Regions from separate parts of the Paenarthrobacter sp. CAP02 genome, predicted to be linked through region 2. Evidence: riboswitches for the same ligand, from Rfam matches in the RefSeq annotation. Region 2 holds a riboswitch; each other region holds the start of a gene.
The links. Region 2 has a riboswitch for glycine ahead of gcvP (aminomethyl-transferring glycine dehydrogenase). Riboswitches for the same ligand answer to the same signal wherever they lie in the genome.

Region 1: it holds a riboswitch for glycine, as region 2 does, so the genes downstream of both, gcvP (aminomethyl-transferring glycine dehydrogenase) here and gcvP (aminomethyl-transferring glycine dehydrogenase) in region 2, are expected to answer to the same signal.
Region 3: it holds a riboswitch for glycine, as region 2 does, so the genes downstream of both, cycA (D-serine/D-alanine/glycine transporter) here and gcvP (aminomethyl-transferring glycine dehydrogenase) in region 2, are expected to answer to the same signal.

Annotation. Positions count from the first base shown of each region.
Region 1 covers NZ_JBEEII010000001.1:274,164-284,793, reverse strand. The annotation lists gene ABHM97_RS01450 (Re/Si-specific NAD(P)(+) transhydrogenase subunit alpha) at 1-903, shown strand, start outside; gene ABHM97_RS01445 (NAD(P) transhydrogenase subunit alpha part 2) at 903-1,235, shown strand; gene ABHM97_RS01440 (NAD(P)(+) transhydrogenase (Re/Si-specific) subunit beta) at 1,232-2,605, shown strand; gene ABHM97_RS01435 (hypothetical protein) at 2,697-2,951, shown strand; gene ABHM97_RS01430 (hypothetical protein) at 3,056-3,403, shown strand; gene ABHM97_RS01425 (alpha/beta fold hydrolase) at 3,561-5,381, opposite strand; gene ABHM97_RS01420 (TetR/AcrR family transcriptional regulator) at 5,378-5,977, opposite strand; gene mscL (large conductance mechanosensitive channel protein MscL) at 6,100-6,564, opposite strand; gene ABHM97_RS01410 (D-arabinono-1,4-lactone oxidase) at 6,690-6,809, opposite strand; gene ABHM97_RS01405 (PucR family transcriptional regulator) at 6,813-7,118, shown strand; glycine riboswitch at 7,193-7,291, shown strand; gene gcvP (aminomethyl-transferring glycine dehydrogenase) at 7,440-10,286, shown strand; gene gcvT (glycine cleavage system aminomethyltransferase GcvT) at 10,299-10,630, shown strand, end outside.
Region 2 covers NZ_JBEEII010000002.1:579,814-590,443, reverse strand. The annotation lists gene ABHM97_RS05555 (sigma-70 family RNA polymerase sigma factor) at 87-902, shown strand; gene ABHM97_RS05550 (MFS transporter) at 961-2,508, opposite strand; gene ABHM97_RS05545 (TetR/AcrR family transcriptional regulator) at 2,581-3,120, shown strand; glycine riboswitch at 3,216-3,313, shown strand; glycine riboswitch at 3,315-3,439, shown strand; gene gcvP (aminomethyl-transferring glycine dehydrogenase) at 3,492-6,338, shown strand; gene gcvT (glycine cleavage system aminomethyltransferase GcvT) at 6,352-7,485, shown strand; gene gcvH (glycine cleavage system protein GcvH) at 7,520-7,906, shown strand; gene ABHM97_RS05525 (L-serine ammonia-lyase) at 8,094-9,494, shown strand; gene ABHM97_RS05520 (DNA/RNA non-specific endonuclease) at 9,533-10,354, shown strand; gene ABHM97_RS05515 (lipid II:glycine glycyltransferase FemX) at 10,439-10,630, shown strand, end outside.
Region 3 covers NZ_JBEEII010000005.1:57,529-68,158, reverse strand. The annotation lists gene ABHM97_RS10235 (MFS transporter) at 1-897, shown strand, start outside; tRNA gene ABHM97_RS10230 (tRNA-Ser) at 936-1,023, opposite strand; gene ABHM97_RS10225 (prolyl oligopeptidase family serine peptidase) at 1,089-3,320, opposite strand; gene ABHM97_RS10220 (FAD/NAD(P)-binding protein) at 3,381-5,342, shown strand; glycine riboswitch at 5,417-5,515, shown strand; gene cycA (D-serine/D-alanine/glycine transporter) at 5,659-7,125, shown strand; gene ABHM97_RS10210 (ExeM/NucH family extracellular endonuclease) at 7,191-10,630, opposite strand, start outside.

The sequences.
Region 1 (10,630 bases), on a different contig from region 2:
ACCGTGGGACTGGGGTCGCCGTCGTCGGAGTTGCCAACCGTAAGGGCCCTCGCCGCCGGCGGCATCACATCGTTCGCCCTCGAGCTGGTGCCCCGGATTTCGCGGGCCCAGTCTATGGATGCACTGACTTCCCAGGCCCTCGTGGCCGGGTACCGGTGCGTGCTCGAGGCAGCAATGCGTTTGCCCCGGTTCTTCCCGCTCTACATGACGGCGGCCGGAACCATTCCGCCGGCCCGGGTGCTGGTCCTTGGAGCTGGCGTGGCTGGACTGCAGGCAATCGGGACAGCCAAAAGGCTTGGCGCCCGCGTCTCAGCAAACGACATCCGGCCCGCGTCAGCAGACGAAGTAGCGTCCATGGGCGGAACGTTCATCAAGCTGGACCTTGAAACGGCGGAAGCCTCGGGTGGCTACGCCCGGGAACTGAGCGCCGACAGGGGAGCCCTGCAACGCGCGCTCCTTGCTCCACACGTTGCCCAGGCCGACGTCCTGATTACTACTGCAGCTGTTCCCGGAAGGCGGGCTCCACTTTTGGTGAGCCGCGAGATGGTCCAGGGCATGCGGCCCGGGTCGGTCGTGATTGACCTGGCGGCAGAGTCCGGAGGCAACGTGGAAGGGAGTATTCCGGGGCAGGATATCCCCGTCCCCACTGGCGACGGGCAGGGCACGGTAACCCTGGTGGGAATCAAGGATCCAGCCTCCGCCATGCCCGCGGACGCCTCGCGCTTGTACGCCAAGAACGTGGCCAACCTTTTGGCGCTCATGACGAGTGAGGGCGTGGTTTCACCCGACTTCTCCGACGAAGTGGTGGCGGGGGCGTGCCTGACCCACGACGGCACCATCCGGCACGGCCCCACCGCGGAAGCTCTTGCAGCACTTTCCCCCGGATCTGAAGGAGCCCTTTGATGGACGGCATGAGCCTGTTGACGATCACGGTCCTGGCTGTCTTTGTGGGCTTCGAGGTTGTTTCCAAAGTTTCCAGCACCCTTCACACGCCCCTCATGTCCGGGGCGAACGCCATTCACGGCATCATTCTGGTGGGTGCCATCATCGTCGCCGGGCAGGCTTCTGATCCGTGGATCCTGGCGGTCGGCCTGCTGGCTGTCGTCCTTGCCACGGCCAACCTGGTGGGTGGGTTCGTGGTGACCGACCGCATGCTGGAGATGTTCCGGGGAAGGCAGCGGCCGCCGTCGAGCGTTGATGCCGGGCAAGCCACGGGCAGGGAGGGGCATCGGTGACCCTCCTCAGCCCCACTTGGACTGCGCTGCTGTATCTCGCAGCGGCCGCCTGCTTCATCCTTGCCCTGAAGGGGCTGAGCTCGCCGAAGAGCGCACGAAGGGGCAACCTGATCGGTGCGTTCGGAGCCGTTGTGGCCGTGGTGGCGGTGTTCTTGTCCGTGAAGCTGGACAACATTCCCTGGATCCTGGGCGCGATAGTGGTGGGTGCCGGTGTTGCTGCCCCCGTGGCGCGCAGGGTGCAGATGACCCAAATGCCGCAACTCGTGGCCCTGTTCAACGGTGTAGGTGGTGGTGCGGCGGCCCTGGTTGCCCTGCTGGAACTGCCGCATACGGAGGATGCCTGGGTTCGCTTGGCCATCGTGTTCACCCTGTTGGTGGGTGCTGTGTCTTTCGCGGGTTCGGCGATCACCTTCGCCAAGCTGCAAGGGCTCATGACCACACGGCCCGTGACGTTTCCCGGGCTGCCGGTCCTCATGGCTGTGGTGCTCCTGGCCGCCGTCGCGGCCGGTGCGGTGGTCATCGCCAGCGGCGCGCCGGGTTGGGCCCTGGTGCTGCTGGTCCTCGGGCTCGGAGCCGGCGTCCTCCTGGTGCTGCCGGTGGGTGGCGCTGACGTGCCGATTGTCATCTCGCTCCTGAATGCCTTTACTGGCCTGGCTGTCGCGGCGTCGGGCCTGGTGCTGGGGAACGTCCTCCTGGTCGTTGCCGGAACACTGGTGGGAGCGTCCGGCACCATCCTTACCCGCGCCATGGCATCGGCCATGGGACGCAGTGTTGCCGGCATCATGTTCGGTGCCTTCAAAGGTGGCTCCACCGCCGGTTCCACCGCACTCAGCGAACGGCCGGTCCGCTCCTCCAGCGCGGAGGACATCGCAGTGCTGCTCGGCTACGCGCAGCGTGTGATCATTGTTCCCGGGTACGGACTCGCCGTCGCGCAGGGGCAGCACACCGCGGCGGAACTTGCCTTGGCTTTGGAGGCCCGGGGGATCGACGTCGACTTCGCGATCCACCCTGTTGCCGGGCGCATGCCCGGACACATGAATGTGCTCCTCGCCGAGGCCAACGTTCCCTATGAGTCGCTGAAGGAAATGTCGGACATCAACTCCGAGTTCAAAACCACGGACGTCGCGCTGGTGGTGGGTGCCAACGACGTCGTGAACCCCGCGGCTAAGACCACGTCCGGATCGCCTATTTATGGAATGCCCATCCTGGAGGTGGCCGACGCCCGGCAGGTGGTGTTCCTGAAACGCTCCATGAGGCCGGGGTTCGCAGGCGTCGAAAATGAGTTGCTCTATGAACCGCAGACCACGTTGCTGTTCGGGGACGCGAAAGACTCGCTGACCAAGGTGTTGGGCGCCGTAAAAGCACTCTGATGAATGCGGACAGCATAAACGCGTCATTTATGCGCCGTTGATGGCACACGTCATGTACAGGAACTGTGTACACCAGGCTAGGAGTCATCGAGTGAAAGACCGTGGGAACGAATCGTTGTTTGGATCACGCCTCGAAACGGCGCGGGGAAAGCGGGTGTCCAACTGGAAACTGCTGGTGGGCCAGGCCGTCCAGATCTGGCGTGGGAACGAGATCGTTGACCAGGGCCAGGTGGAGGCCGTCACGGCTGACGGCAACGTCCTGTGGCTGACCCAACGGGGAGCGATCGGACGCCGGATGGTCACGAAGGAGCGGGGCGCGGGCCTCTGGGTCCAGCTCATGAACTGACCCCAGAGGCTCGCCCCGTGCGCTCGCCGTCGGGTATTCCGGGCCGTCCGTCCTCGCCCTAAGCTGGGCGTACCAGCCCAAAGCCTTAACTGAGAGGTTGCGACATGACCGTGAAACTCAACAAGAAGGCCTTCGAGCACGCCAAGGCCCTGATCCGTGATGGCAAGGTGGCCAAGGACACCCGGGACGACTGGAGTGAGCATGCCCCCTCAACCAAGGACGAGAATGCGTTCCTGGACAAGCATGGCCATGCCGAGTACTCCAAGTGGTTCCTCGGTGTCGACGACGAACACCCGGATGACCAAAAGGGCCACTACAAGTTCCCCATCGGAGACTTCACAAAGATCCACCGCTGCGGTGTCATCGCCGCCGAAAGCCGCGCCGGCCAGAACGATTACGATGACATCCGCGATGCCCTGGGAAAGTTGCTGGACCGGATCGACAAGGACTAGCCGGCAAGCAACCTGCCCCATGCGGGGTCAAGCAGCGGCGCGCCGGCCAGCCTCAGGGCGTGCCAGAGGGTGACCGCCACGGAATCGAGAACGGGTACTCCGGTGCGGGCCTCCACCTCCGCCGTGATGTTTGCGCCGTAGAGGTTGGTGACCGTCGTTAGCGGCTGTAGCTGCGGGTGCCCTGCTCGCGTGAGTGATTCTTGAGGTGGCTGGCGAGAGCGTCGCCGTGGGTCAACTGCGGGTGGTGCCCGGCGCCCGGCACCACAATCAGCTCGACGTTGGGAAGGGACTTGAGCTGCCCGGACGCATCGGCGGCGAGCGGGTCCTCGCTTCCCGTGATGATCCGGACCTGGCCGCTGAACCGCCCCAGGGCGTCCTGGAGTTCGCTGCGCCACTGCTTGGATCCCGTCAGGGCGAGATGCTGGGCCACCCTCGTGGCACTGCTTCGCTTGAGGTCGGCCATGCTGGATCGGAGGGCATCCGAGCTCGCATCCGTGCCGGTGAGTTGCTGTGACAACCTTGCCGGTCCGACGCGTCGCAGGAAGAAGCTGACCAGCGGCCGAAGTCTGGACAACGCGGGTGTCGCCCTCTGGAGGAAGAACGGCGCGATCAACGTGAGGGACCGGACCTTCTCAGGCGCCAGGTCTGCTGCGACCACTGCTGCAGCGGCACCGATCGAATGGCCGATAAGGTCCACGGGTTCCCCTTCCAGCAGGGCGGGCAGCCACCCTTGCCAGTCCTGAACGCCCGCTCCTCCGCTGAGTCCGAGTCCGGGAAGGTCCACGACGCGTGCCCCGATGTCAGCTGCCACTCCGGCCCACGTGTCTGCGTTGACCGGCAGGCCGGGAAGGATCAGCCTGGTGGACCCGGCGACGCCCAGTTCGAATGTCCGTATGCCGCCGACGTCCACGAACCTACGGTCCTTGGCCATGATGGCCCCAAACCGATGCGCGGCCAGGTAATCGGCCCACCGTTCCACGGACAGCAGCACGTCCGGCATCCGGATTCCGTGTTTGTCGGCGAAATCGATTGCCGACTGCGTTGGATAGCGGTCGGAGGACATGAAGGTAAGCGTCTCGGGATCTGCCTTGGTGATCCGCTCGGGGAGCCGCCTGATGACCCCAACCGGCAGCCTTAGCCGTGGGACCTTCGCGCCAAGATGCCGGCCGACATGCGTGAGCAGGTCCGCCAGTGGCGGGGTGGCGTCGTCGAGAATCCAATAGGCGTTGCCCGCAGCAGCCGGGTCGACCGCGGCAGCCGTCATGAAAGCCGCAAGATAGTCGACCGTAACGACCGGGAGGAACGTCGTTTCGCCTCCTGGCAACGCCGCAACGCTGCCTTCCCAGATCTGTTCGATGGTGGTGGGCAGCCCGATGAGTTGGTCGGATTCCCCGGTCACGCTGTCGCCGATCAGGCTGGACGGGTTGACGACTGTCCAGGGGATTCCGCGTTCCATGGCCAGGGCCTGGAAGATCGCGTCGGATTCCACCTTTGAGGCTTCGTAGGCTCCAAGTTCCTTGTAGGCCGCAGCGCGGTAATCCTCTGACCATGGAATGGTGGTTGGGTCCTGTCCGCCGACGCGGTAGCCCGACACATGGACGACGCGCTGCACTTTGGGGAGATCCGCGGCGAAGTCCATCAGCTTCTCGACGATGCCGACGTTCGCGCTGCGTGCCTCGTGGGCGGTCATTCCGAACCGGTAGGTCCCGGCGCAGTTGTGGATCTCGGTGACGTCCGGGAATGCCGAGGGGCCTCCAGTGACGATCCCGGGGGACTCGAAATCGACGATCGTCGTGTTGATGCTCCGTGTCAGGCCGTGCTCCCGCACCCATCGCTCGACACGGGCGCCGGACTCGGCGGTCCGTACAGCCGCCGTGACGTTCGCGCCAGCCAGGGCCAGGGCCAGGACGAGATGCCTGCCAACCAATCCGGAGGCCCCGAAGACCAGGGCGTGGCGGGGGTCTTCAAGTGTTGTCATCGGGTCCTCCCAGTGGTCCCGAGGCGGTGGTTGATGAGCTCTGCTACGACATCAGCGGCCGAAGCCAGGGGTTGGGTGTCCTGCATGGCGCGGGAGACGATCACCGCACCTTCGATCGTCGACACAATGACCGTCGCCAAGGACCGCGCCTCCTTTGCGTCAATGCCGCTTGCTTCGAGCAGCGCGGACGTCGGTACGATCCACGACTCGAAGGCAGTGGCACATGCCTGCCGCAGCCGCTCGCTCTCAGCGCCCATCTCCAAGGTGACGACGGAGACAGGGCAGCCCAGTTGGAAGTTGCTCCCGCTGACGATCGTCGCCAAAGCCTCAATGGCGGCGCGGGCAGCTTCAGCCGGGCCGCCCGCGGAAGATGCCGCCTCCGCGATCAGGGCTTGGAATTGCGTCGCGGCGAGGTCGACCGCTGCGACTCCCAGGTCCTCCTTCCCGCCGGGGAAGTGGAAGTAGACAGACCCCTTGGGTGCGGCGGCGTGTTCGATCACAGCGTTCAGGCCGGTGCCGCTGTAGCCGCTGGTCTGGATGAGCTGCAGCATGGACTCTGTAAGCCGTGCCTTCGTCAGGTTTCCTTTGATAGCCATAGGGAAATAATAGACCGGTCTATATATTTTTGTAAATCCGCGAAGCCCCACGCAAAAACCCGGCCCCCTCGTGTGAGGGAGCCGGGTTTTGGGTGGAGCTACTTTTAAAGGCTGTGCTGGCCCTAACGGACGGGGTCGGAGCCGAGCCCGGGGTCGAGCGCGGAAGCGGTACCTGCGTTGCGGGCAGCGGCTGCGTCCTTGAGGAGGTCGCGGATTTCGGCGAGGAGTGCCGTATCTGCGGGGAGCGGCTCTTCCTCGGGTTCCTCGGTGGAGAGGCGGTCCTTGACCAGGGAGTTGATCTTGTTCATGGGCGCCACGAAGATGAAGTAGACCACGGCAGCCGTGATGACGAACGTGACCAGGGCGGTCAGGACGGCCCCGAAATCGACGAACGTGGCGGGGTTGTTTTCCCAGATCTTGAAGCCCAGGCCTTCGGCGTTCATGCCACCGGCCGCGGCGATGACCGGGTTGATGATGTGGGTGGTGAAGGCCCCGACGAGTGCGGTGAAAGCACTGCCGATCACCACGGCGATGGCCAGTTCGATCACGTTGCCGCGAAGGATGAAGTCTTTGAAACCCTTAAACATGGAGTGTCCTCAGCTCGGGTGCGGATGTCTGCCTCAGCAGTGAACAAACTACCATCCCCATGTTTCAACCCGGTGTAACGGGGTAGGGGAGTGCATCACGCGCGCTCCCCTGCCCCGTCACGACCTCAGCCAAACAGCGACCGGGTGTGGTCGTTCAGGAACATTCCGCGGGGATCGAATTCGCGGCGGACCTGGAGGAAAGTGTCGAGCTCCGGGTAGAGGCGCTCCAGCCGGCTGCGGGTCATGAAGTGGATCTTCCCCCAGTGTGCCCGGGGCTCGAATTCCTGGAGCACGCGGCGTTGGTGCGCCGCTTGCTGGGCCCGGTTTTTGATTATGAGCAGAGCCAGGACGGCGATCTGATCCTGACCCTGCGGACATATTTGGACTCCCAGCGTTCCTGGCAAAAGACGGCTGCGACGTTGTTCGCGCACCGGCAGACCATCATCTACCGGATCCGGAAAATCGGTGAGTTGACGGGGCTGGACATGGGCGAAACGTCCACGGTTGCGCAGTTGTGGTTCGCGCTCCAAATCCATGAGGCCATGCATCAGTAGTCACAGCTTGCTTGCGCTTTTTCAAAATAACCCGCTATGGTGTGAAGCGTGTCACTCACGTGATGCAACGCTTTTGATCTGCGGCGGGAGAGTCCTGCCGGTACATCCAGTCAGGCGCCGTAGGAGCAAATCCTCCCCAGGAATCTCTCAGGCCCATGTACCGCCGCGGTTAGGCAACTCTGGAAAGCAGTCCGGGAAACCGGGCTCACCGACGGTGCAAGCAGGCAACCATTCCTGCGGAATCTCTCAGGTCCAATACAGAGCGGGGAGGAACCCACATCATCGTGGCGCTCAACGGGCGCCTGAATCATGGAGTTCCTCTTGACTGTACAATCAACCCCCACCGCGTTCGCGGACCGGCATATCGGCGCCCGCCGCCAGGTCGATGTTGACACCATGCTCAAGGCCATCGGCTATGACTCTGTCGATGGCCTGGTGGACGTTGCTGTCCCAGATTCCATCCGCCAGGACACTGCGCTGAAGTTGCAGGACGCCCTCACCGAGGTGCAGGTCCTCACTGAGCTGCGCAAGCTGGCTTCCAAGAACAAAACTGCCGTGCAGATGATCGGCCAGGGCTACTACGACACCGTGACCCCGCCCGTCATCCGCCGCAACATCCTCGAATCCCCGGCTTGGTACACGGCCTACACCCCGTACCAGCCGGAAATTTCCCAGGGCCGCCTCGAAGCGCTGCTCAACTTCCAGACCATGGTCCAAGACCTCACGGGACTTCCCGTGGCCAACGCCTCGCTGCTGGACGAAGCTACCGCCGTTGCCGAGGCAGTGCTGCTCATGCGCAGGGCGAACAAGGCTGTGAAGGACGGCAAGACAGTCCTGGACGCCGACCTCCTCCCGCAGACCATCGCAATCGTGAAGGGCCGCGCCGAGGCGCTGGGTTTTGAGGTCGAGATCGCGGACCTCTCGGCTGGCCTGCCCGACGGCGACATCAACGGTATCGTCCTGCAGCAGCCGGGCGTTTCGGGCCGCGTTTTCAACCACGCCCCGGTGATCGCCGAAGCCAAGGAACGTGGCGCCTTGGTCACTGTCGCGGCAGATCTGCTGGCGCTCACCCTCATCACGCCCCCGGGCGAACAAGGTGCCGATGTCGCCGTCGGAACTGCGCAGCGCTTCGGCGTCCCGCTGTTCTTCGGCGGCCCGCACGCCGCGTACATGGCCGTCCGCGAAGGCATGGAGCGCACGCTTCCAGGCCGCATCGTCGGCGTCTCCAAAGACAACGCGGGCGTTCCGGCCTACCGCTTGGCCCTCCAGACCCGCGAGCAGCACATCCGGCGCGAAAAGGCCACGTCCAACATCTGTACAGCCCAGGCATTGCTGGCCATCGTGGCCTCGATGTACGCCGTCTACCACGGCCCGGAAGGCCTGAAGTCGATCGCCGAAACCGTTCACGGTCACGCACGCACGCTGGCGACGGCTCTGCAGGCGGCCGGCCGCGAGCTCGTGACCGAGGCGTTCTTCGACACACTCACCGTCCGCGTCCCCGGCAAGGCTGACAAAGTCATCGCCGCCGCCGAAGCCCGCGGCATCAACCTGCGGTTCATCGACGCCGACACCGTGGGCGTCTCCATTGATGAAACCACGACGCCGGAGGTCCTCTCCGCCGTTGCCGTCGCCTTTGGTGCCGGTCCGGTGAAGGACGCGGCCGGATTCGAGCTGCCTTCTGACGTGGTCCGGACAAGCGACTTCCTGCAGCACCCGGTGTTCAACACGCACCGTTCCGAGACGCAGCTGTTGCGCTATATCCGCAAGCTGTCCGACCGGGACCTCGCGCTGGACCGCACCATGATCCCGCTGGGTTCGTGCACCATGAAGCTGAACGCGACCGCTGAGATGGAAGCCATCTCCTGGCCGGAGTTCGCCTCCATCCACCCCTTCGCGCCGGACCACCAGACGGCCGGCTGGCGCGAACTGATCGAGGACCTGGAAGCGGACCTGACCGAGATCACCGGCTACGACCAGGTCTCCATCCAGCCGAACGCCGGTTCCCAGGGAGAGCTCGCCGGGCTCCTGGCAATCCGCGGCTACCACCTCTCCCGGGGTGACGAGCAGCGCACTGTCTGCCTGATTCCCGCTTCCGCGCACGGCACCAACGCTGCCTCCGCAGTGCTGGCCGGCATGAAAGTGGTTGTGGTGGCGACGGCTGCTGACGGGACCATCGACCACGCGGACCTGACCGCCAAGATCGAAGCCAACAAGGACGTGCTGTCCTGCATCATGATCACCTACCCGTCCACGCACGGTGTGTACGACGCCGACGTCGTTGAGGTGTGCGACGCCGTCCACCATGCTGGCGGCCAGGTGTACGTCGATGGCGCGAACTTGAACGCGCTGGTTGGTTTGGCGCAGCCGGGCAAGTTCGGTGGCGACGTGTCCCACCTGAACCTGCACAAGACGTTCTGCATCCCGCACGGCGGCGGCGGTCCCGGTGTTGGACCCGTTGCAGCAAAAGCCCACTTGGCTCCGTTCATGCCGGGCGATGCCAACAAGGCAGCCCACGAACCGGGTCATGGCGTGGCGATTTCCGCTTCGCGCTACGGATCCGCTGGTGTGCTGCCGATCTCCTGGGCTTACGTGAAGCTCATGGGTGGGCAGGGCCTCACTGAAGCCACCAAGTCGGCGCTGCTGGCCGCGAACTACGTTGCTTCCCGGCTGGATGAGCACTTCCCGGTCCTCTACACCGGAGAGGGCGGGCTGGTGGCGCACGAGTGCATCCTGGACCTGCGCGAGCTGACGGCCCGCACCGGAGTCACGGCTGAAGATGTGGCCAAGCGCCTCATCGACTTCGGCTTCCACGCCCCCACCCTCGCCTTCCCGGTTGCTGGGACGCTGATGGTGGAGCCCACCGAATCCGAAGACCTTGCCGAAATCGATCGTTTCATCGAAGCCATGATCACCATCCGTGCCGAGATCGAGCAGGTGGCCAGCGGTGATTTCACTGTCGAGGAGTCGCCGCTGCGCAACGCGCCGCACACCGCTGCCGCCGTCGTAAATTCCGACTGGGACCGCCAGTATCCGCGCGAGCAGGCCGCCTTCCCCGTCCACCACCTCAAGCAGGACAAGTACTTCCCGCCAGTGGGCCGCATCGACGGCGCAGCCGGCGACCGCAATCTGGTGTGCTCCTGCCCTCCGATCGAATCATTCGAGAACTAAAGGATCCCGATCATGACTGAGAACTACACGGCTCTGTACGAGCAACACAAAAAGGCGGGTGCCTCCTTCACGGACTTCGGTGGCTGGCAGATGCCGCTGAAATACGAGTCCGAGCTCGCCGAGCACCACGCAGTCCGCAACGCCGCTGGCCTGTTCGACCTCTCTCACATGGGCGAAGTCTGGGTCACCGGGCCGGAGGCTGCAGCGTTCCTGGACTACGCGCTGGTGGGCAAGCTGTCCGCGATCGCAGTGGGAAAGGCCAAGTATTCGCTCATCTGCGACACCGACGGCGGCATCATCGACGACCTCATCACGTACCGGCGCCCCTCGCCCGAAGAAGGCGT
Region 2 (10,630 bases):
GCTCTGATTGGTCTCTGGACATCGGCGAAACGGCAAAGAAGTCGGGTTTGCAACTCAATAATCCGGTCTCATGGGGGGACTCACTTTTGAATCGCGAACAGCGCAACGAGCTGGTGTTGCAGCACCTTCCGCTCGTTGGTTACCTGGTCTCTGACCTTTGCGCGCGCGCGTCGCATTTATCGCGCGATGATTTTGCTTCTGTCGGTGCCGTTGCCCTGATAACGTCTGCTGATTCCTTCGATCCGGACCTCGGTGTTCCGTTCGGTGCTTTCGCGCGCCGCCGGATCGTAGGTGCCTTCGCGGACGAGATGCGAGCCGGAGATTGGGCTACGCGGTCGGCCCGCAAGCGGATCAAGGAAACCTTGGGCGTCCAGGAGACCTTGACCAGCATGCTGGGACGGGGTCCCAGCGTCGCCGAGATGGCTTCGGCCCTGGGTGTCGAGCGCAGCCATGTTGAAGCTGCCCTGGTGGACGCATCCCGGACGCTGACGTCACTGGATGAGGTGGTGGCGGACACGGTTGCGTCCCCCACCGAATCCCCGGAACACTCTGTCCTGGCCGATGAGCGGATCAAGTACCTCCGTGCCGCCGTCGATGCCCTCCCGGAAAAAATGCGCTTCGTGGTCCAGGAAATCTATCTCGCGGGACGGTCCGTGAAGGAGCTTGCCGAGGAGCTGGGTTCCACGCACGCCGCCGTCTCGCAGCAGCGTGCCGAGGGGATCCGTCTCATGCGCGACGGCTTGGCTGCCCATTACGCCGATTCGCCCGACCAGGTTTTCGAACCGGAATCGCGCATCACAGCCCGCCGCCGCAATGACTATCTTTCATCCCTTGCCGCGGCAACCACGGGTGGAATCACCCGCGGCTTTGGCCTGGGAACCTCACTCAACAGCGCCGTTTAGACACTGACGCGAAGGAGGCCGGGCCGCTCAGCGACCCGGCCTCCTTGCGTAGCCTCGGCTAGTGCGCCTTGGGGACACGCCGGAGTACGACGGCGGCAAGGGCTGCCGCTCCGGCCATGAGTACCAGCCCAATCGCCGCAGTGATGTGGACGCCGGAGTCGAAGGCGACGCGTGCCGAGGCCGTCAATGCTTCAGCCAAGGGCGCTGGGAGCGTGGAAGCAACGTCAACGGCACCGGCCAGGGTTTCCCCGGACTTTTCGGCGGCGTGGCCGGATACGCCGTCCGGTATGACCAGGTTGTGCTGGTAGGAGGCGGTGAGGATGGAACCAAGGACAGCCGTTCCCAACAGCGAACCCAACTCGTAACCGGTCTCCGAGATGGCTGATGCTGCCCCGGATTTGTCAGCCGGTACGGAGGCCAGGATGAGGTCGTTGGAGATGGTCTCCGCCGCACCCACCCCAACAGCAAGAACTGTGAGAGCCGACAGGAGGAACACGGGGCCGCTGCCGTGGTCGCCCACCACCGCCACGAAGTAGCCAACGGCACTGAGCGTCAACCCTCCGGCCACCACAAAACCGGGCCGGACCTTTTTGACCAGGGGCACCACCAGCAGTCCGGCGATGACTGTTGCCAGCAGGGCCGGGATCATTGCGATACCCGCCTCCATGGGGGACTGGCCTTCAACCAATTGCAGGTGCTGGGCGAAGAAGTAGATGAAGCCGGTCATGGAGAAGAGGGAAAGTACGTTGGCAACGATTGCCGTACTGAATACCTTGTTCTTGAACAGGCTGACATCCAGCATCGGGCTGTCGATCCTCTGCTGGCGTCGGACGAAGAGGACACCCATCACCAGGCCGAAAAGCATGAACGCCGCGGCTGATGCCCCAAAGCCGTGCACTGCGAATTCTTTGATGCCGTAGACAAACGGAGCCATGGTCAAGATGGACAAAGCGATGCTGGGGACATCCACCCGGCCCGGGTTCGCGTCTTTGGACTCAGGGATGAGCACCCTACCGAAGGCAAGCAGCGGCAGCAGCAGGAAGGCTGCCACCAGGAAGACGGCGCCCCACCAGAAGTGTTCCACCAGCCAACCGCCGAAGATCGGCCCGAGGGCAGCACCGCCTGAGAACCCGGCCGCCCACACGGCAATTGCGAGCCGGCGGCGGTTGGGGTCGGTAAAGATGTTGCGGATCAGGGAAAGCGTCGAGGGCATCAGCATGGCGCCGAAAACGCCAAGGGCGGCGCGTCCGGCAATCAGCCATTCCGCGGAAGGCGCGAACGCCGTAGCAGCCGAAACCGCAGCAAAGCCTGTGCTGCCGATCAGAAGCAGCCGCCGTCGTCCGATCCTGTCGCCGAGGTTGCCCATGGAGACCAGCAGCGCGGCCAGGACCAAGGGGTAGGCGTCGACGATCCAGAGCAGTTGCACACCACCGACATCGAGGGATCGGGCGATCTCGGGCAGGGCAAAGGTGAGCGCGGTGTTGTCGACGGCCACCAGCAGTACCGGGAACATCAGGAGTGCCAGGGCCGTCCAGTCGCGCCACGGTGCAGGGCCCATGACGGGACGAGCTGAACGGGGAGCTTGGGTGGAGGACGGCGAGAACATGTCCTTACTGTACCGTCCAGACGGTATAGTTTCAAATTAATCCTCAGCAAACCTTTAGGGAATGATGTACTCATGCCACGAAAACCAGTTGCCCGGGACGCCGTCCTGGATGCCTACGAAGCCCTCCTTATAGAGGTAGGGGAGCGGGCCGCCACGCTCGATGCAGTTGCCAAGCGTGCGGGCGTCTCGAAGGGCGGTTTGCTGTACCACTTTCCGAACAAGGAGTCGCTGATTAGTGCCCTCCTGGAACGCCTGGACCAACTGGCAGTACAGGACATTGAGCAGATGAGGGCCGCGCCGGACGGCGCCGCTGCCTACTTCATCCGGACGTCGTTGTGGGCCGGGACGCCGATGGACCGCGCTTTCGTCGCTGCTACGCGGCTGGCTGAGGTTGCCCACGAAGAAACGCGCCGCAGGTTTGCCGGAATCCAAAAGCAGTGGCTCGATGTGCTGGCCAAGGATGTGGGACCCGAGGTAGCGAAGGCCGTTAGCTACATGGGCGACGGACTGTATTTCAACGCAATGTTCGAGGGCGGACAGGAGGCCGGCGACGACGGCCGGGAAGCCGACATCAAGATCCTGCTCGGAGTGCTGGAGCGGCTGCGGAAATAGCGCATCATCCCATTTGCGGCGACGCGCCGCACGTAGGACAATTAACCCTTGTGGCCTGCCTTGATCCGGGGTCGCGCTACAACTGAACATGCCTATGATCTGCGGCGGGAGAGTCCTGCAAGCACGTGATGCAGGCGCCGTAGGAGCAAACCCTCCCCAGGAATCTCTCAGGCCCACGCACCGCCGCGGCAAGGCAACTCTGGAAAGCAGCAGGCGCTCTGACCACCGAAGGGTGAATAGAGTGCTGTGCTCACCGACGGTGCAAGCGATGTTGTTCCAACAACGCGGAAACTCTCAGGTCCAATACAGAGCGGGGAGGAACCCAACCGCTGTGGCGTACCCAAACGCCGCCCAAGTAATGGAGTTCCTTCGTGACGGTTAGTTCTGCCTCCACCACCTTCGTTGATCGGCATATTGGCGCCCGCCGCCAGGCCGACATAGAGACCATGCTCAAGTCCGTGGGCTACGACACCGTTGACGCGTTGGTCGACACCGCCGTCCCCAACGACATCCGCCAGGACGTCGCCCTCACCCTGCAGAACGCCCTGAGCGAAGTCGAAGTCCTTGCTGAGCTGCGCAAGCTTGCCTCGAAGAACAAGACCGCCGTGCAGATGATCGGCCAGGGCTACTACGACACCGTCACGCCGCCGGTGATCCGCCGCAACATCCTCGAATCCCCGGCCTGGTACACCGCCTACACCCCGTACCAGCCGGAAATCTCGCAAGGCCGCCTCGAGGCACTCCTGAACTTCCAGACCATGGTCCAGGACCTGGTGGGCCTGCCCATCGCCAACGCTTCCCTTCTGGATGAAGCAACGGCTGTGGCCGAAGCCGTGCTGATGATGCGCCGCGCCAACAAGAACAAGTCCGCCCAGGACGGCAAGACCGTCCTCGACGCCGACTGCCTGCCGCAGACCATTGCGATCGTAAAGGGCCGCGCGGAAGCGCTCGGCTTCGAAGTTGAGGTCGCTGACCTGAGCGCCGGTCTTCCGGAAGGTGCCATCAACGGCGTCGTCCTCCAGCAGCCCGGCGTTTCCGGCCGTGTGTTCGATCATTCCGCCGTCATTGCAGAAGCCAAAGAGCGCGGCGCGCTGGTCACGGTCGCCGCCGACCTCCTGTCCCTCACGCTCATCACCCCTCCGGGTGAGCAGGGTGCCGACATCGCCGTCGGCTCCGCCCAGCGCCTGGGCGTTCCGCTGTTCTTCGGCGGCCCGCACGCCGCGTACATGGCCGTCCAGAAGGGCTTGGAGCGCTCCATGCCCGGCCGTCTGGTAGGCGTTTCCAAGGACGACGCCGGTGTCCCCGCCTACCGCTTGGCGCTGCAGACCCGCGAGCAGCACATCCGCCGCGAGAAGGCTACGTCCAACATCTGTACCGCCCAGGCATTGCTGGCCATCGTGGCCTCGATGTACGCCGTCTACCACGGCCCGGAAGGCCTGAAGGCGATCGCGGAGACCGCCCACAACCACGCCCGGACCCTGGCCGCATCCCTGAAGGCTGCCGGCGTCGAGGTCCTCCACGGCTCGTTCTTCGATACCATCACGGTCCGCGTTCCGGGTAAGGCTGCCGAGCTGGTGGCCGCAGCTGAGGCCAAGGGCATCAACCTGCGCGGCGTCGACGCCGACACGGTTGGCATCTCGGTGGATGAAACAACGACGACGGCGATTGTCGCCGACGTCGCAAGCGTCTTCGGCGCTTCGGTCACTGAAGCCGTTGAAGGCTTCGCGCTGGAGTCCTCCGTTGAGCGCACCAGCGGCTTCATGCAGCACCCGGTGTTCAACACCCACCGCTCGGAAACCCAGCTCCTGCGTTACATCCGCAAGCTCTCTGACCGCGACCTCGCGCTGGACCGCACCATGATCCCGCTGGGTTCGTGCACCATGAAGCTCAACGCCACGGCTGAAATGGAAGCTATCTCCTGGCCGGAGTTCGCTTCCATCCACCCGTTCGCGCCGGACTCCCAGACAGAGGGTTGGCGTGAGCTCATCACCGACCTCGAGGCGCAGCTGACCGAGATCACCGGTTACGACCAGGTCTCCATCCAGCCGAACGCCGGTTCCCAGGGTGAACTCGCCGGGCTCCTCGCGATCCGCGGCTACCACCTCTCCAACGGTGACGAGCAGCGCAACGTCTGCCTCATCCCGGCTTCCGCCCACGGCACCAACGCTGCCTCTGCAGTCCTTGCGGGCATGAAGGTAGTGGTCGTTGCCACCGCGCCGGATGGCACCATCGACCATGTTGACCTCAAGGCCAAGATCGAGGCCAACCGCGACGCCCTCTCGGCAATCATGATCACCTACCCGTCCACGCACGGTGTCTACGATGCCGACGTCCGCGAAGTGTGCGACGCCATCCACGAAGCCGGCGGCCAGGTCTACATCGACGGTGCCAACCTCAACGCCCTTGTTGGCCTTGCCCAGCCGGGCAAGTTCGGTGGCGACGTCTCGCACCTGAACCTGCACAAGACCTTCTGCATCCCGCACGGCGGTGGCGGACCGGGCGTTGGTCCGGTTGCTGCCAAGGCACACCTGGCACCCTTCATGCCGGGCGATGCGGCTTCCTGGACCGAAGGCAACGACGTTCCGATTTCCGCATCCCGCTTTGGTTCCGCCGGTGTCCTGCCGATCTCCTGGGCATATGTGAAGCTCATGGGTGGCCAGGGCCTCACCGAAGCAACCAAGTCCGCACTGCTCGCTGCGAACTACATCGCGTCCCGCCTCAACGACCACTTCCCGGTGCTCTACACCGGCGAAGGCGGACTCGTGGCACACGAGTGCATCCTGGACCTGCGGGAACTGACGGCCAAGACCGGCGTCACCGCTGAAGATGTGGCCAAGCGCCTCATTGACTTCGGCTTCCACGCCCCCACGCTCGCCTTCCCGGTTGCAGGGACCTTGATGGTGGAGCCCACCGAGTCCGAAGACCTCGTGGAGATCGATCGCTTCATCGAAGCCATGATCACCATCCGCAAGGAAATCGACCAGGTCGCTGCCGGTGACTTCTCCGTGCAGGACTCCCCGCTTCGCCGCGCGCCCCACACGGCAGCCGCCGTCGTAAGTTCCGACTGGGACCGCGCCTACCCGCGTGAGCAGGCTGCCTTCCCGGTCCACCACCTCAAGCAGGACAAGTACTTCCCGCCCGTTGGCCGCATCGACGGCGCAGCCGGAGACCGCAACCTGGTCTGCTCCTGCCCGCCGATCGAAGACTTCGAGAACTAGGGGGTTCCGGAAAATGACTGAGAACTACACGGCCCTCTACGAAGAGCACAAGAAACTCGGCGCCTCCTTCACCGACTTCGGTGGCTGGCAAATGCCGCTCAAGTACTCCTCGGAGCTGGCTGAGCACCACGCCGTCCGCAAATCCGCAGGCCTGTTCGACCTCTCCCACATGGGGGAGGTGTGGGTCAGCGGCCCTCAGGCTGCCGAGTTTCTCGACTACGCCTTGGTAGGCAAAATCTCGGCCATGGCCGACGGCAAGGCCAAGTACTCGCTGATCTGCCAGGAAGACGGCGGCATCATCGATGACCTCATCACCTACCGTCGCGGTGAGGACAAGTTCCTTGTAGTCCCCAACGCGGGCAACGCGAAGGTAGTGGCTGACGCCCTTGCCGAACGGGCCGCCGGATTCGACGTCGTGGTTCAGGACGCCTCCGCCGAAACCTCACTCATCGCCGTCCAGGGTCCCCTTGCGGAATCGATCCTGCTGCGGCTCGTGCCTGCCGAGCAGCACTCCCTGGTCACGGAACTGAAGTATTACGCCGCCGTCGAGGTCACGTTCCTGGTGGCCGGCAGCGGCCAGGACCTGCTTCTGGCACGCACCGGCTACACGGGCGAGGACGGCTTCGAGATCTTCGTGCCCAACGAATCCGCGGCAGCCCTGTGGCAGGCCATTGCCGCAGTCGCGGATGACGGCGAGCTCATCCCCGCCGGCCTCGCATCCCGCGACTCCCTCCGGCTCGAAGCGGGCATGCCCCTCTACGGCAACGAACTTTCCCGTGAGGGCAACCCCTTCGCCGCAGGACTTGGGCCCGTGGTTGCGCTGTCCAAGGAAGGCGACTTCGTGGGCAAGGAAGCCCTGGCTGCCCTGAAGGCGGACGGGGCCGGGTCCACCACCGGCCGCAAGCTCGTTGGCCTCAAGGGCCTGGGGCGCCGTGCCGGACGCAGCCACTACCCGGTCCTGAAGGACGGAGCGGTTGTTGGCGAAGTGACCTCCGGCCAGCCCAGCCCGACGCTCGGCTACCCGGTAGCGTTGGCGTATGTCGACGTCGAGTTCGCCGAAGTTGGAACTGCGCTGGACGTCGACCTGCGCGGCAAGGCCGAGCCTTTCGAGGTCGTTGCCCTGCCGTTCTACAAGCGCCAAAAGTAGCCAGTTTTTCATTCACCACACGTTAGGAAACAGAATGCCCAAAGTAGCGCCCGAACTTCAGTACTCCGACGAACACGAGTGGGTTTCCCGCGGCGAAGGGAACTCGGTGTCTGTTGGTATCTCCGAGGTTGCCACCGACGCCCTGGGCGACATTGTCTACGTTGACCTCCCCGAGGTCGGTTCAACCGTGACCGCAGGCGAGACCTGTGGCGAAGTCGAGTCCACCAAGTCGGTCTCCGACCTGTACTCGCCCGTCACCGGCGAGGTCACCGAAATCAACGACGCAGTTGTTTCCGACCCCGCACTGATCAACAACGATCCCTACGGTGCAGGCTGGCTGTTCAAGGTGGCCGCCGAGTCCGACGGTCCGCTGCTTTCCGCCGAGGAATACGCCTCCAAGAATGGCGGAGACCTGTCCTAGGTATCCCGCCACGCGAGCTCCATGGGCGTAGCGTGGTAATTAGTAACTGAAAAATTGCGACGCCGGGTTGCCGCCTTTGGGGGCCATCCGGCGTCGTGCTTCGGTTGACTTCCGCCACAAGCGGTAGCGGCCATCCGGCAGGACCATCTGCCGGGACATCTCAAGTTTTTATGAAGGAATCACGGCTATGGCTGTTGGTGTTTTCGATTTGTTCTCCGTGGGCATTGGCCCGTCGAGTTCGCATACGGTGGGCCCGATGCGTGCCGGGGCGGTGTTTGCGCAGGAGTTGAAGGACGCTGGTGTCCTTGATTCGGTGGCGTCCTTGCGGGTGGACCTGTACGGTTCGTTGGCGGCGACGGGTCGTGGGCATGGGACGTTCACTGCGACCCTGTTGGGCTTGGAGGGCTACGAGCCGGAGTTGATCCTTCCCGATGAGGTGGAGGAGCGGTTGGCGTCGATTGCGGAGACGGGGAAGCTGAACCTGGCCGGCGAAGTGCTGCTGGATTATGCGGTGGAGGACATGGTTTTGCATCCGTTGACGGTGTTGCCGCGGCATACGAACGGGATGAAGTTCGCTGTCTCCGATGCCGAGGGGAATGTTCTCAAAGAGGCGACGTTCTTCTCGGTCGGTGGCGGGTTCATTGTCCGGGAGGGTGAGGAGTCCGCGGCGCAGGCGGAGTTGGAGGAGTCGAAGAAGGAGTTGCCGTTGCCGTTCCGGACGGCGGCGGAGTTGTTGGGCCGGTGCGCGTCCAAGGGTTTGGGGATCAGCGACATCATGTTCATCAATGAGCGGGCGTCCCGGTCCGAGGAGGAGATCCGGGAGGGTCTGCTGCATATTTGGGCTGTGATGGAGGCTTGTGTTGAAACCAGTTTGCAGCGTGAGGGTGTGTTGCCGGGTGGGTTGAAGGTCCGTCGTCGTGCGCCGGATTGGTTGGAGCGGCTCCTGAAGGAGGACAAGGACCGGAACGATCCGAAGTACTGGCAGGAGTGGGTGAACCTGATCGCGTTGGCGGTGAATGAGGAGAACGCCTCTGGTGGGCGGGTGGTGACGGCTCCGACCAATGGTGCTGCGGGGATCATTCCGGCGGTGTTGTATTACGCGTTGAATTACGCCCCGGGCATGGATAAAGCGACCCAGGCTGATAAGGACGATGTGGTGGTGAAGTTCCTGCTCGCTGCCGGTGCGGTGGGTGTGTTGTACAAGGAGCAGGCGTCCATTTCGGGTGCTGAGGTGGGTTGTCAGGGTGAGGTCGGGTCGGCGTCGTCGATGGCGGCTGCGGGGTTGGCTGAGGTGATGGGTGGTTCCCCGGGTCAGGTGGAGAATGCTGCGGAGATCGCGATGGAACATAACCTGGGGTTGACGTGTGATCCGATTGGCGGGTTGGTGCAGATTCCGTGTATCGAGCGGAATGCGATTGCTGCGGCGAAGGCGATCAACGCGGCGAAGATGGCGTTGTGGGGTGACGGGACGCACCGGGTCTCGTTGGACGAGGTGATCGTGACCATGCGTGAAACGGGTAAGGACATGTCCCACAAATACAAAGAAACAGCGATGGGCGGCCTCGCCGTCAACGTCGTCGAATGCTGAGTCTGTTTACTGTCGGTGCCTAGTGCCATGCTGTATCCATGAGCGGGGGATACGACAGGGATTTTTTGCGGGCACGCCTTGAGCTGCCCAGTCCGTCGGCGACGACGACACTTTTGGACTACATCCACTTCTCCGTGCGTTTCCGGGTTTCCCGGAAGCTCGCGGCGATCGTGGGGGTCAACATTAACGGCAAGGAACTGAACCCGCTGGCCCGGGAAGGTACCTGGCACTTCGATGACCGGATTCCCCGGGAGCAACAGGCCGGTCCGGACGTCTACAAGAACAACGCGTTTGACCGCGGGCATCTGGTGCGGCGTCTGGACCCGGTGTGGGGAGATCCTGCCACCGCCAAAAAGGCCAACCAGGACACCTTCGTGTTCACCAATGCTGCGCCGCAGGTTGATGACTTCAACCAAGGCAAGGAACTGTGGGTGGGGCTGGAGGACCATGTCCTGGAACACGCTGACGCCTACGATGCCAAGCTCAGCGTCTTCACGGGGCCGGTTCTACTCGACGACGACCCCCCGTACAGGGGCGTGCAGGTTCCACGGAAATTCTGGAAGATCGCTGCGTGGACCAGTGATGCCAAACTGGCGGCCGCGGGATTCGTCCTGGACCAGTCGCCGCTCCTGGGCAAAGTAGAGCTGAAACGGGCCATCGACCAGCGGCTCCTGGAAGGCGAACCGCCGCCATTGGGGCCGTTCCGGACGTTCCAGGTGCCTATCGGGGAGATTGCGGATCTGACAGGGCTCAGCCTGAGCCGGTTGGTCAGCGCGGACCGTCTGTCCAGCAGCCAGCGGGAGCTCGGAAAAGCGCCGAAGGCCATTAGGTTGGAAAGCACGGATCAGATCAGGCTTTAGGACGAACCAGAGGATTTTTCCCGGCCCGATAGACTTGGGGCTGCATGTCCGCATGCCTTTGAACACTGCACCAAAACCCTGAGATTGGACACGGCCACCTTGCGAGAATTTACTGCCCGCTTTGCCACCGCCGAGGAAACCGATAACTGGGACAAGCACGTCACGGCCAATCCGAACGGCGGCAACATGCTGCAGTCGGACGCCTACGCCGCAGTCAAGGACGGCAACGGCTGGCTGGTCCGCCGCGTAGTGGTGGAAACCGCCGAGTACGCCAGC
Region 3 (10,630 bases), on a different contig from region 2:
ATCAATGTGCCCCTTGGCTTGGCGGCGTTCATTGCCGCGCTCAGGCTGGTGCCCCGGACCCAGTTCGACTCCAAGCGCCGCCTTGACTGGTTTGGGCTCCTGCTGACCACCCTGGGCGTGGGTGCCTTGGTGGTGGGTTTGGAAACGTTGGGCGGCCACGCGTCCAACGCGATTGCCGTTGTGGTGGTCGCTGCAGGGGTGCTCTCGCTCGCGGGCGCTGTCTGGTGGATGCGGAAAGCCGACGTTCCCCTGTTCAACCTCGGAGTGTTCCGGACCAGGACGTTCAGGGCGACCTCCACGGGCGGTTTCATTTACCGGCTGACCATCAGTTCGGTGCCTTTCCTGTTGCCGCTGATGTTCCAGGACGGCTTTGGCTGGGATCCCCTCAAAGCCGGTGTCATGGTCGCCGCAGTATTCGTCGGCAATATTGGGATCAAGCCGGCCACGACGCCTCTGATCCGGCGCTTCGGTTTCAAGCCGGTGCTCGTTTTCGCGTCGTTCGCCTCCGCCGTGACGTTTGCCCTGTGCGCGTTCCTGGATGCCCAAACTCCTGAGCCCGTGATTCTCGCTTTGCTGCTTTTCAGCGGAGCTTTCCGTTCCATCGGCTTCTCCGCGTACGCCTCGGTGCAGTACGCGGACATCGTCCCGGAACAGCTGCCCTCGGCCAACGCGATCTCCGCGACGCTGGTTCAGTTGGCTGCCGCGGCCGGGATCGCGGTGGGAGCTTTGTTCCTGCGGCTGTTCGAAGCGACGCATCTCCTGGGCGGTGACCAGGTAGCGGCATATAAGGGGGCGTTCATTGCGATGGCCGTCCTGATGCTGATCAGCACGGTGGACAGCCTGGCCTTGCACCGGCACGCGGGAGCCGAAGTGAGCGGCGGAGCGAAGCGCGGTTAAACGCAAAAGGTCCCGGTTCGAAAACCGGGACCTGTTCGCGGAGACGGGGGGATTTGAACCCCCGGTGGAGTTGTGCCCCACACTTCATTAGCAGTGAAGCCCATTCGGCCGCTCTGGCACGTCTCCCTTTGCTATTGCTAGCCCACCAAGGATACGCAGAACCTGCACTCCAGCGCAAAACCAGTTGTTGGTCAGTTGCTCCCGGCCAGCGAACGCCACAGGAAATGGTTGCTCCGTGCCTGCAGCGCGGCAGCCTGCCGGTTGTCCGATGCTCCCGCGTGGCCGCCCTCCAAGGCCTCGTGGAACCAGACGTTCGGGATACCCATGGCCTGCATGCGGGCGGCCATCTTGCGGGCTTGGACGGGTCCCACCCGATCGTCGGACGTGGCAGTCCAGATGAAGGTTTCGGGATATTCCACGCCGTCGTGCAGGAGGTGGTACGGCGAGAACGTGCGGATGAACTCCCACTGTCCAGGCACGTCGGGGTCGCCATACTCGGCAATCCAGGAGTAGCCGGCGGACAGCTTGGTGTAGCGGCGCATGTCCAGGAGCGGCACCCCGCAGGAGACAGCGCCGAACAATTCCGGATACTGGGTGAGCATGTTTCCCACCAGCAGCCCGCCGTTGGAACCGCCTACGCAGCCCAACCGGCGTCGACTGGTGACGCCGCGGGAGATGAGGTCTTTCGCGACCGCGGCGAAGTCCTCATAGGCGCGGTGCCGGTTCTCCTGGAGCGCGGCGCGGTGCCAGGAGGGTCCGTATTCGCCGCCACCACGGATGTTGGCCACTACGTAGACGCCGCCACGGGAGTGGGATTCCGTGCCGTCGTCGGAGGGGGCTCCAAATGTCCGCCGTTCCAGCCAGGCGCGCCCAATCGTGCCGCTGTATGCGGGTGTACGGGAAATCTCGAACCCGCCGTAGCCGGAGAGCTGGGTGGGGTTCTGGCCGTCCAGGACCAGGTCCTTGGAGGCGACCTGGAAGTAGGGGACCTTGGTTCCGTCCGCCGAGACGGCGAAGTGTTGCTGGACTTCATAGTCCGCTTCGTTGAAGAACGACGGCGACCGCTTCACTACCGAGTGCTCGCTCACCACGCCGCCGTCCTCGCCTTGGGACGAGGCAGGGGAGAGCGTTCCACGGGTCAGGGTGGTGGGCGTGGTGAAACCGGTGGCCACGAGCCAGAAGTCGTTGCCGGCGGAGCCTGGGTCTTCGTCGTCCACGGCGTAGGCGTTCACGTCGTGCAGCGGAGGGCAGGCGTCCAGCGGCGTTGAAGCCCACGCTCCATGGGAGTCGAGGACTGACGGATTCAACACCCGGATCTCCGAGGAGACATCGCGGAGGAGGTTCAGCAGGAGGTAGTCCTGCGTCCAGCTCCAGGATTGCAGGGATGTGTGCTCGTCCGGCGAAAACAGCACCGTCAAGGAACGTGTACCCGCCAGGTAGTCCTGGAAGGCAGCCCCGAGCAAGGACCCTGCCGGGTAAACAGTGCCATCAACGTCCCAGTCCTTCTGGGGGCGGAAAAGCAGCCAGTCGCGGTGGGCGCTGATGTTGACGTCGGTTGGTACATCGATGGCCACCCAGGATCCGTCCCGCAGCACCCACGTGCTGCGGTTGTAGAAGTCGATGTAGTCAACTGCAAAAGTCCGCTCAAAGCCGGGCGTGGAATCGTGGGCCACCATGGCCAGCATGTGGTCTTCCGGGATTTCGAAAAGCCGTTCAGCATCGGCCAAGGCCTCCCCGCGGCGGAGTTTGACGCCGGTCCGGGCGTACGAGGAGGTCGTGGCCGGGAGCCCGTCCGCGGTGCTGGAGACCAGCAGGGTGTCGGCATCGAGCCAGCTGACGTTGCCCTTGGCAGTGGGGAGGTCGAAGCCACCCTCAACGAAGGTGCGCGATTCGACGTCGAACTCGCGGTGGCGGTCCGCGTCACCGCCGTCGGGGGACAGCGACACCATGGCCAGCCGGTACTCGTTTCCGTCCGCAGGGCGGAGAAAACCGGCCCCATGGAAGACCCATTCGACGCCCTCCGCTGCAGCCAGCGCATCAACGTCCAGGAGGACGTCCCATTCAGGATCGTCGGTGAGGTAGCTTTCCCATGTGGTGCGGCGCCAGAGTCCCTTGGGGTGTTCCTGGTCTTTCCAGAAGTTGTAGTAGAACCCGCCGCGCTTGGAGACCATGGCAATGCGGTCCGTTGAGTCCAGGACCTCAAGGATTCCGGCTTCGACGGCGGAGTATTCAGCGTCCTCAAGCAATTCTTCGGTTCGCGCGTTCTGTTCCCGGACCCATGCAAGCTGCTCTTCGCCATGGATGTCTTCGAGCCAGATGTTTTCATCCGTGGGTTCAGGCGCAACCTCAGCGGCGTGGCGGGGACGGCCGGGCGCGGCCATATTCCCGGGAAGTGGCGTCTGATCAGCTTCTGTGGTGGTCATTGCCCCATCCAAGCAACACTTTTCAACAGTAAGCAAGTCACGCAGAAGTTAGGCTTGAGCGTGGCTAAATCCGAAACCAACCGTGTTGCCCTGCTGGGGGCTGGCCCCCGGGGCACCAGCGTCCTTGAGCGGTTGCTCGCGAATTGGGCTGCCGGGGGTCATGCTGTGCGCGCGTCGGGGGCCACCCTGCACATCGACGTGGTGGATCCTTTCCCCGCGGGTTCGGGCCACGTGTGGCAGCCGGGGCAGTCCCGGCTCTACCTGATGAACACCCAGTCGTTTTATCCGACGCTCATCCCGGAGGACCCTGAGCTCGCTCCTCCGCTGGCCGGTGGTTCGTTCGACAAATGGCGCGAGGCCCGGCGTCATGATGGCTTGGGACTGGACGACGCCGAAAAGGCGGAGCTTGCCACGCTCGAATCACACGACTTCCCCAGCCGTGCCCTGTATGGGCGGTACTTGCGCCAGACCCTGGATGGCTTGCTCGAACGGCTGCCCGACGGCGTCGAGGTCACGTTCCATGAGACCTCCGCCGTCGCGGCGCGACCGGTGAAGGACGGAACCAAAGACGCGTTCGACGTCGAACTCGCCAACGGTGCGATCCTCACCGTCGGTTCCGTGGTCCTCGCGCTGGGTCATGTCGAGTCCCGGCTGAATCCCGAGCAGAGGTCTTTCAAGAGCGCGGCGGAGGAGCAAGGACTGCTCTATTTTCCGCCGGCGCCACCCGCCGACGTTGACTGGGAGGCGGTGCCGGATAACGAGCCGGTGCTGATCCGCGGAATGGGATTGAACTTCTTCGACGTCATGGGACAGCTGACGGAGGGCCGCGGCGGGAAGTTCGTCGAGGCCGGTTCTCCGGGGGCAGGCGTGTTGGAGTATCGGGCATCTGGCCGGGAACCCAGGATTATTGCTGCCTCCCGGCGGGGCACCCCTTACCGGGCCAAGGCGGGGCTGGCGGGTTACTACCCCAGCAGCATCACGATGCGCTACCTGACCGAAGACGCCGTGGACCGGTTTCATGCGGCCGGAATCCAGCCCGGTTTCGACCACGATCTTTGGCCGCTGCTGCACCGTGATGCGCTGTGGGCGTATTACTCAACGCTGGCCCGCTCACAACCCACTGCGATCAAGGACCCCGCGCAGTTCCTGGCGGACCTCGAGGACGCACTCCAACCGCACGCGCACACCACGGCGAAGTGGGAGAACGATGTGGGCGATCTCGTGGAAAAGCACGTCGTCGCGTCCCGTCGGCTGAATCTTCGCGGGCTTGCCGCGCCGCTGGCAGGGCGTACTTTTGCGTCCAGGCGGGAGCTGGACGCGGCCATCACGGCATACCTCGATGATGATGCGCGCCGATCGGCTCTGGGCGAATCGGACCCTGTGAAGATGGCCATCGGTGCACTCCACACCGGTCGGGCAATCCTGAAATCGGTGGTGGCCGATGGCGGCATCACCGACGAATCCTGGTTGGCAGGGCTTCGCGGCTGGTTTGAGTCCTTCGTAGAGGGGCTGGCCAGTGGGGCGCCCGCGCTGCGTTCGGAGCAGCTGGCCGCCCTGGCGCGGGCCGGCGTCGTAAGTTTTGTTGGCCCGGACCCGAAGTTCAGTGTGGACCGGAGTGCGAAACTGTTCCGTGCGGTTTCGCCGTGGGTGCGCGACGCGCCGGTGGAAGCCCGGACCCTGATCGAGGCGATGTCGCCTGCCAACAGGGTTGGCATCAACCTCTCTCCGCTGCTGGAGCAGCTCATGGCTGACGGGTTGGTCCGAACCAAGATCATGATGAGCGTCGAAGGTACCCCGATGCAGACCACGGGTTTGGACGTCGTGCCACATCCGTACCGGCCCTTGGCGGCGAACGGGGCGGTCACCGAGAACCTTTACGTGCTGGGCCTGCAGTTGTCCGCCTCACAGTGGGGCACGGCCATCGCGGCGGAGGCCCGGCCCCGAACCGGGCAGGCCTATGCCAGCGGACAGCGGACCCTGCGGGACGCCGACGAGATTGCGCGTAGCATTCTGGCCCGCTGAGGACTCAGGTTTGCAGTGCCGCCCGGCCTTCGTTAGTGTGTGAGCTGCATCACCGAACTGGTGGTGCGCGCTTTTGATCCGCGGCGGGAGAGCCCTGCCGGTACATCACCACAGGCGCCGTAGGAGCAAACCCTCCCCAGGAATCTCTCAGGCCCATGTACCGCCGCGGCGAGGCAACTCTGGAAAGCAGTCCGGAACGCCGGGCTCACCGAAGGTGCAAGCAGGCCCACGCCTGCGGAAACTCTCAGGTCCATCTACAGAGCGGGGAGGAACCGAATCTTGTGGCACCCAGTGCCGCCTGAACGATGGAGTTCCTTTGACGATTCAGCGCCCACCTTCAACCGGTACCGATTCCCCGCATCTTGAGCGGCAACTCAGCAACCGCCACATCCAGCTCATCGCCATCGGCGGAGCCATTGGAACAGGCCTTTTCATGGGCTCCGGCAAAACCATCTCAGCCGCCGGCCCGTCCGTCATCTTCGTGTACATGATCATCGGCTTCATGCTGTTCTTCGTCATGCGTGCCATGGGCGAATTGCTGCTCAGCAACCTGAACTACAAATCCTTCAGCGACTTCGCAGCTGACCTCCTGGGTCCTTGGGCCGGCTTCTTCACCGGTTGGACGTACTGGTTCTGCTGGGTCATCACGGGAATCGCGGACGTCATCGCGATCGCGGGTTACTCGCAGGAGCTGTGGCCTTCCCTTCCGCTCTGGGTGCCGGGTCTCATTACCATCGGCATCCTCCTGCTACTGAACCTGGCAACGGTGAAGGCATTCGGCGAAACCGAGTTCTGGTTCGCCCTCATCAAGATCGTCGCCATCGCGGCCTTGATCATTGTTGGCCTGTTCATGATTTTCAGCGGCTTCCAGTCCGACGCCGGACCCGCCAGCTTCACCAACCTCTGGAGCCATGGAGGTTTCTTCCCGAACGAATTCATGGGCTTCGTCGCCGGATTCCAGATCGCGGTCTTCGCTTTCGTAGGCATCGAACTGGTGGGCACTACTGCGGCCGAGGCCAAGGACCCGGAAAAGAACCTGCCCAAGGCCATCAACTCGATTCCCATCCGCGTGCTCCTCTTCTACGTGGGCGCGCTGATCATCCTCATGTCCGTCACGCCATGGACCCAGTTCGCTGCCGGTCACAGCCCCTTCATTGCCATGTTTTCGCTGGCCGGCCTGGGTGCAGCAGCCACCATCGTCAACCTGGTGGTCCTCACGTCAGCCATGTCCTCAGCCAACTCCGGGATCTACTCCACGTCCCGCATGGTGTTCGGCCTGGCCCAGGAAGGCGATGCCCCCAAGGTCTTTGGCGCGCTCTCCGGACGCAAAGTACCCCGCAACGCACTGTTCCTGTCCTGCGTCCTGTTGCTGTCCGGCGTCGTGCTCATGTACGCCGGCCAGGATGTCGGCAAGGCGTTCGACATGGTGACCACCGTGTCAGCTGTCTGCTTCGTCTTCGTTTGGTCGATCATCCTGGCCAGCTACTTGGCTTTCCGGAAGCGCCGCCCACACCTTCACGAGTCTTCGGCGTTCAAAATGCCCGGCGGAGTGGCCATGGTGTGGGTGGTGTTCGCATTCTTTGCCTTCGTGCTGTGGACGCTGACCACCCAGCCGGACACGCTCGCAGCCCTGCTCGCAACGCCGCTGTGGTTCGTGATCCTTGGGATTGCGTGGGCGGTACTCCGGCGCCGCCCAACGCACCTGGCGCGGTACGCGGCTTTCCAGGCTGAGCTGCGCAGCGATGCTGCCAAGGTCCAGGATCCGGAGCCGGCAAACAAGTAACCACACGACAGGCCCCCAACGATTAACTCGTGGGGGGCCTGTCTTTGGGTCATGCTATGAGGTGCTTAGCCCCTCAGGCACTTTTGGTACTGCAACCATTCGATGCCGTACCGCAGCCAGCCAACAATGTCGTACCACTTGGACGGCTTGGTGGGCGGGGTGCACTGCGGCGGGTTGGGGCCGCTCGCGGCCACCTTAACCAGGGCCTTCACTACCGTTCCGGACTCGACGGCGGTGAGCACCAAGGTACCGGTACCTGCGGCCGCCGTGGCGGGAACCTTCACGTTGACGGACGCCGCACCGGCGGTCACCGGAACATCTCCAAGAGCCACGGAGGCGCCCTTGGCATCAACGAAGACAGCCTTCAATGAGGTGTTCGCCGGGCTGCCAATGGAGGTCAGGTTCAGCTTGGAAACCGTCAACGTCACGGACTCGCCGCCCTTGACCTCGGCAGCGGTGGAGTTTGCCACAGCAACTGAGCGGCGTGCGAAGTCCGGCGAGACCGGGTTGTGCGTCTGGAGGTACTTGATCCAGGCGTCACGGTCCACCAGGCCCGTGTCCTTCGTGTTGCTGCCCTCCTTGAAGACCCGGAAGTTGTCACCGCCTGTTGCCAGGAAGCTGAAGGTACCGATCCTGTACTGCTTTGCGGGGCCGATCACAGCGCCATTGACCCAGATGCCGGTAATCCGGTCACCCGCAGGACGGGCAGCATCGTAGGTGTAGTTGACGTTCTTGGACACCCCCAGCTGCTGGTACGGGCGGCTTGGTACGGTACCGTCCGGGTTGGTCTGCCACTGCTGCTCCAGGAGCGTTTTGAACTGTGCACCCGTCAGGGACGTGGTCCACAGGTTGTTCACGAACGGCAGGACCGCGTTGGCCTCGGCGTAGGTGATGGTGCCATCCGGCGCGTAGTACAGCTCGTTGCGCAGGCCGCCGGGGTTGACGACGCCGATTTCCGCCGCGCCGAGTTCGGGCGCCTTGAGCGTGTCCACCAGGGAGTCCGCTACCAGGTTGCCCAGCGTGGATTCGCTGGCGCGGTCGTCCCGCTTGGGGGCGCCTCCGGCAGGGTCCGGGGTGAATGCTGTGGTGATATCGGCGGTCACGGCACCCACGGCCTGGTTGCCGATTTCAGCAGCCTGGGCCAGGGCCTTATCCACGATGGTTTTCACTGCGGCCGCCCGCGGGTAGGCCGCGACGAGGCTTTCAGCGGTTTCGGTGGTCCTGTCCACGACTGCTGCCTTGTAGGCGGTGACGGACTTGGTTGCCGTGTCGACGGTGAGCGTTACGCTGCCCACGTTCTCGCCGTAGTTGCCGGTCTGCACGATCGGGCGGGTCTTGCCGGTGGGTTGGCGGTTGGCGTCAAGTACGGGCGCGTCCCAGGCGTACTCCTTGTGGGTGTGCCCGGTGTAGATGGCAGCTACGTCAGGGGTGGTTTCGTTGACGAGCTTGGCGAACGGGCCGCCCGCGGCAACTTCCTGTTCCAACGTGGCGCCCTCGGGGGTACCGGAAGCGGCGCCGTCATGGTTTTCGACGATGATAAGGTCCGCCAGCTTTTCGGCCTTGATCTTCGCAGCCACCCGGTTGATGGCGTCCACGGGGTCGCCGAACTCAAGATCGGTGATCCCCGCGGGGGTTACCAGGGAAGGAACTTCCTGGGTGACCGTACCGATGACCGCTACCTTCATGCCGTTCATGTCCAGGACCTTGTACTCCGGCAGGACCGGGGTGGTGGTGCCCTTCTGGTAAACGTTGGCGCCCAGGTAGGCGAACTTTGCGTTGTTGCCTCCGGCGATGACGCGGTCGCGCAGGTCTGACCAGCCGCCGTCGAACTCGTGGTTGCCCACAGCGGAGGCCTGCAGCTCAAGTGCGTTCAGGACGTCGATGGTGGGCTGGTCCTTCGCAACCGAGGATGCGAAGAGGGAAGCGCCGATGTTGTCGCCTGCGGAAATGAAGGCAGTCGCGCCGGGCGCTGCTGCTGCACGGAGCTTCTCAACCGTTCCGGCAAAGAGCACCGTGTTGGCGTCGATCCGGCCGTGGAAGTCGTTGATGCCCAGGAATTGCAGGTCAACGGTGGCCGGTGCGTCCGGAGTCAGGTTCAGGCCCACCACCACGGGATCGTGGTCGCTGGCCCGGAACTCGTCCGGGGCATAATAGTTGGTCAGATTGTTGTTATACCGGCTGTATTCCAGCGCCACTGACTCCACGGAGTTGATGTTCCAGATGTCGGTTCCCGTGACCACCTTGTGGGCTGCCGGGGACGCCAGGATGTGGTCGAGGGAGCCCACCATGCCGCCGAACAGGTAGGAGTGCTTGCCGGTGCCGACCTCAAGGTCGGTGTACCCTGCGTCGGTGAGGACGTTGATGGGGTCCTCCTTGGAGTAGGCGTTGAAGTCGCCGATCAGGAAAACCCTGTCAGTGCCCTTGGAAGCCTGGAGGTCCTTGGAAAAAGCGAGCAGGGATTCGGCTTGCTTGGTGCGGGCAACGTTGGAGGCGCCCTGGCCCTTGTCGGTGTCGTCCGGGGTCGCTGCGGAGCCCTTGGACTTGAAGTGGTTCACGATCGCGATGAATTTCTTGTCATCGCTGCCGCCAACCGGCTTGAACACCTGCGCCAGCGGCTTACGGGCGCTGGCAAAAGCCACGGTGTCGTTGTGGATGATTGACTCGCCGACAGGTTCGGCCGTGGCTTTTTTGTAGATGAAAGCGGTGCGGATCATGTCTTCATCGCTGAGCGGGGGAGCGTTCGCTGGTGTGCGCACGTAATCCCACACGCCGGGAGTCTTGACGTTAAGGGACTCCACGAGCTTGGACAGGGCGTCGTCGCGGTTCTTGCCGAACTGGGCCGAGTTCTCGATCTCCTCGAGGGACACGACGTCGGCGCCCGATTTGGTGATCGCGGCAACGATCTTGGCCTGCTGGCGCTCGAAGTTCTCTGCGTTGGCAGCGCCGCGGGCGTTGCAGCCCTCCTTGACGGTGATCGGGTTGCCGTCGCGGTCGGTGTAGAAAACACAGCCAGTGAGTTGGTCACCCGTGGTGGGGAAGTAGTTCAGCACATTGAAGGAGGCCAGCTTTAGACTGCCACCCACGTCTGCAGGACCTTCGGGGCGGGTGGAGGTGAAGGTTGCAGGCTGGACGGACGCGGCGTTTGCGGGGCTCAGCGCCGTCAGCGGCTGGAACTTCCACGAATTGTTCCCGTACCCCAGGATGACATCGGTCTTGAACGTGGCGGGCGAACCGACACGTACGGGGTCCGAAGGGGTCAGGTAGGGCAATTGCTGGGCCTTAGTGGCGGCGTCCTTGAGGAAGTTGGTGGACGCGCCGTCGTCGAGCTTGATGCCGCGCAGGGCGTTATCTGCCACCACGGCGGCATACTCGGGGGAGCCATAAGCAGCCACCGCCGTCGGCTGGACCAACGGGGACTTGCCGGCCGCGAGGCCGATCTCGCCGTACTGGTTCAGGGAGTAGTTGTCAGTCACCGTGAAGTCACCCTGGGGTGAGACAAGCATGC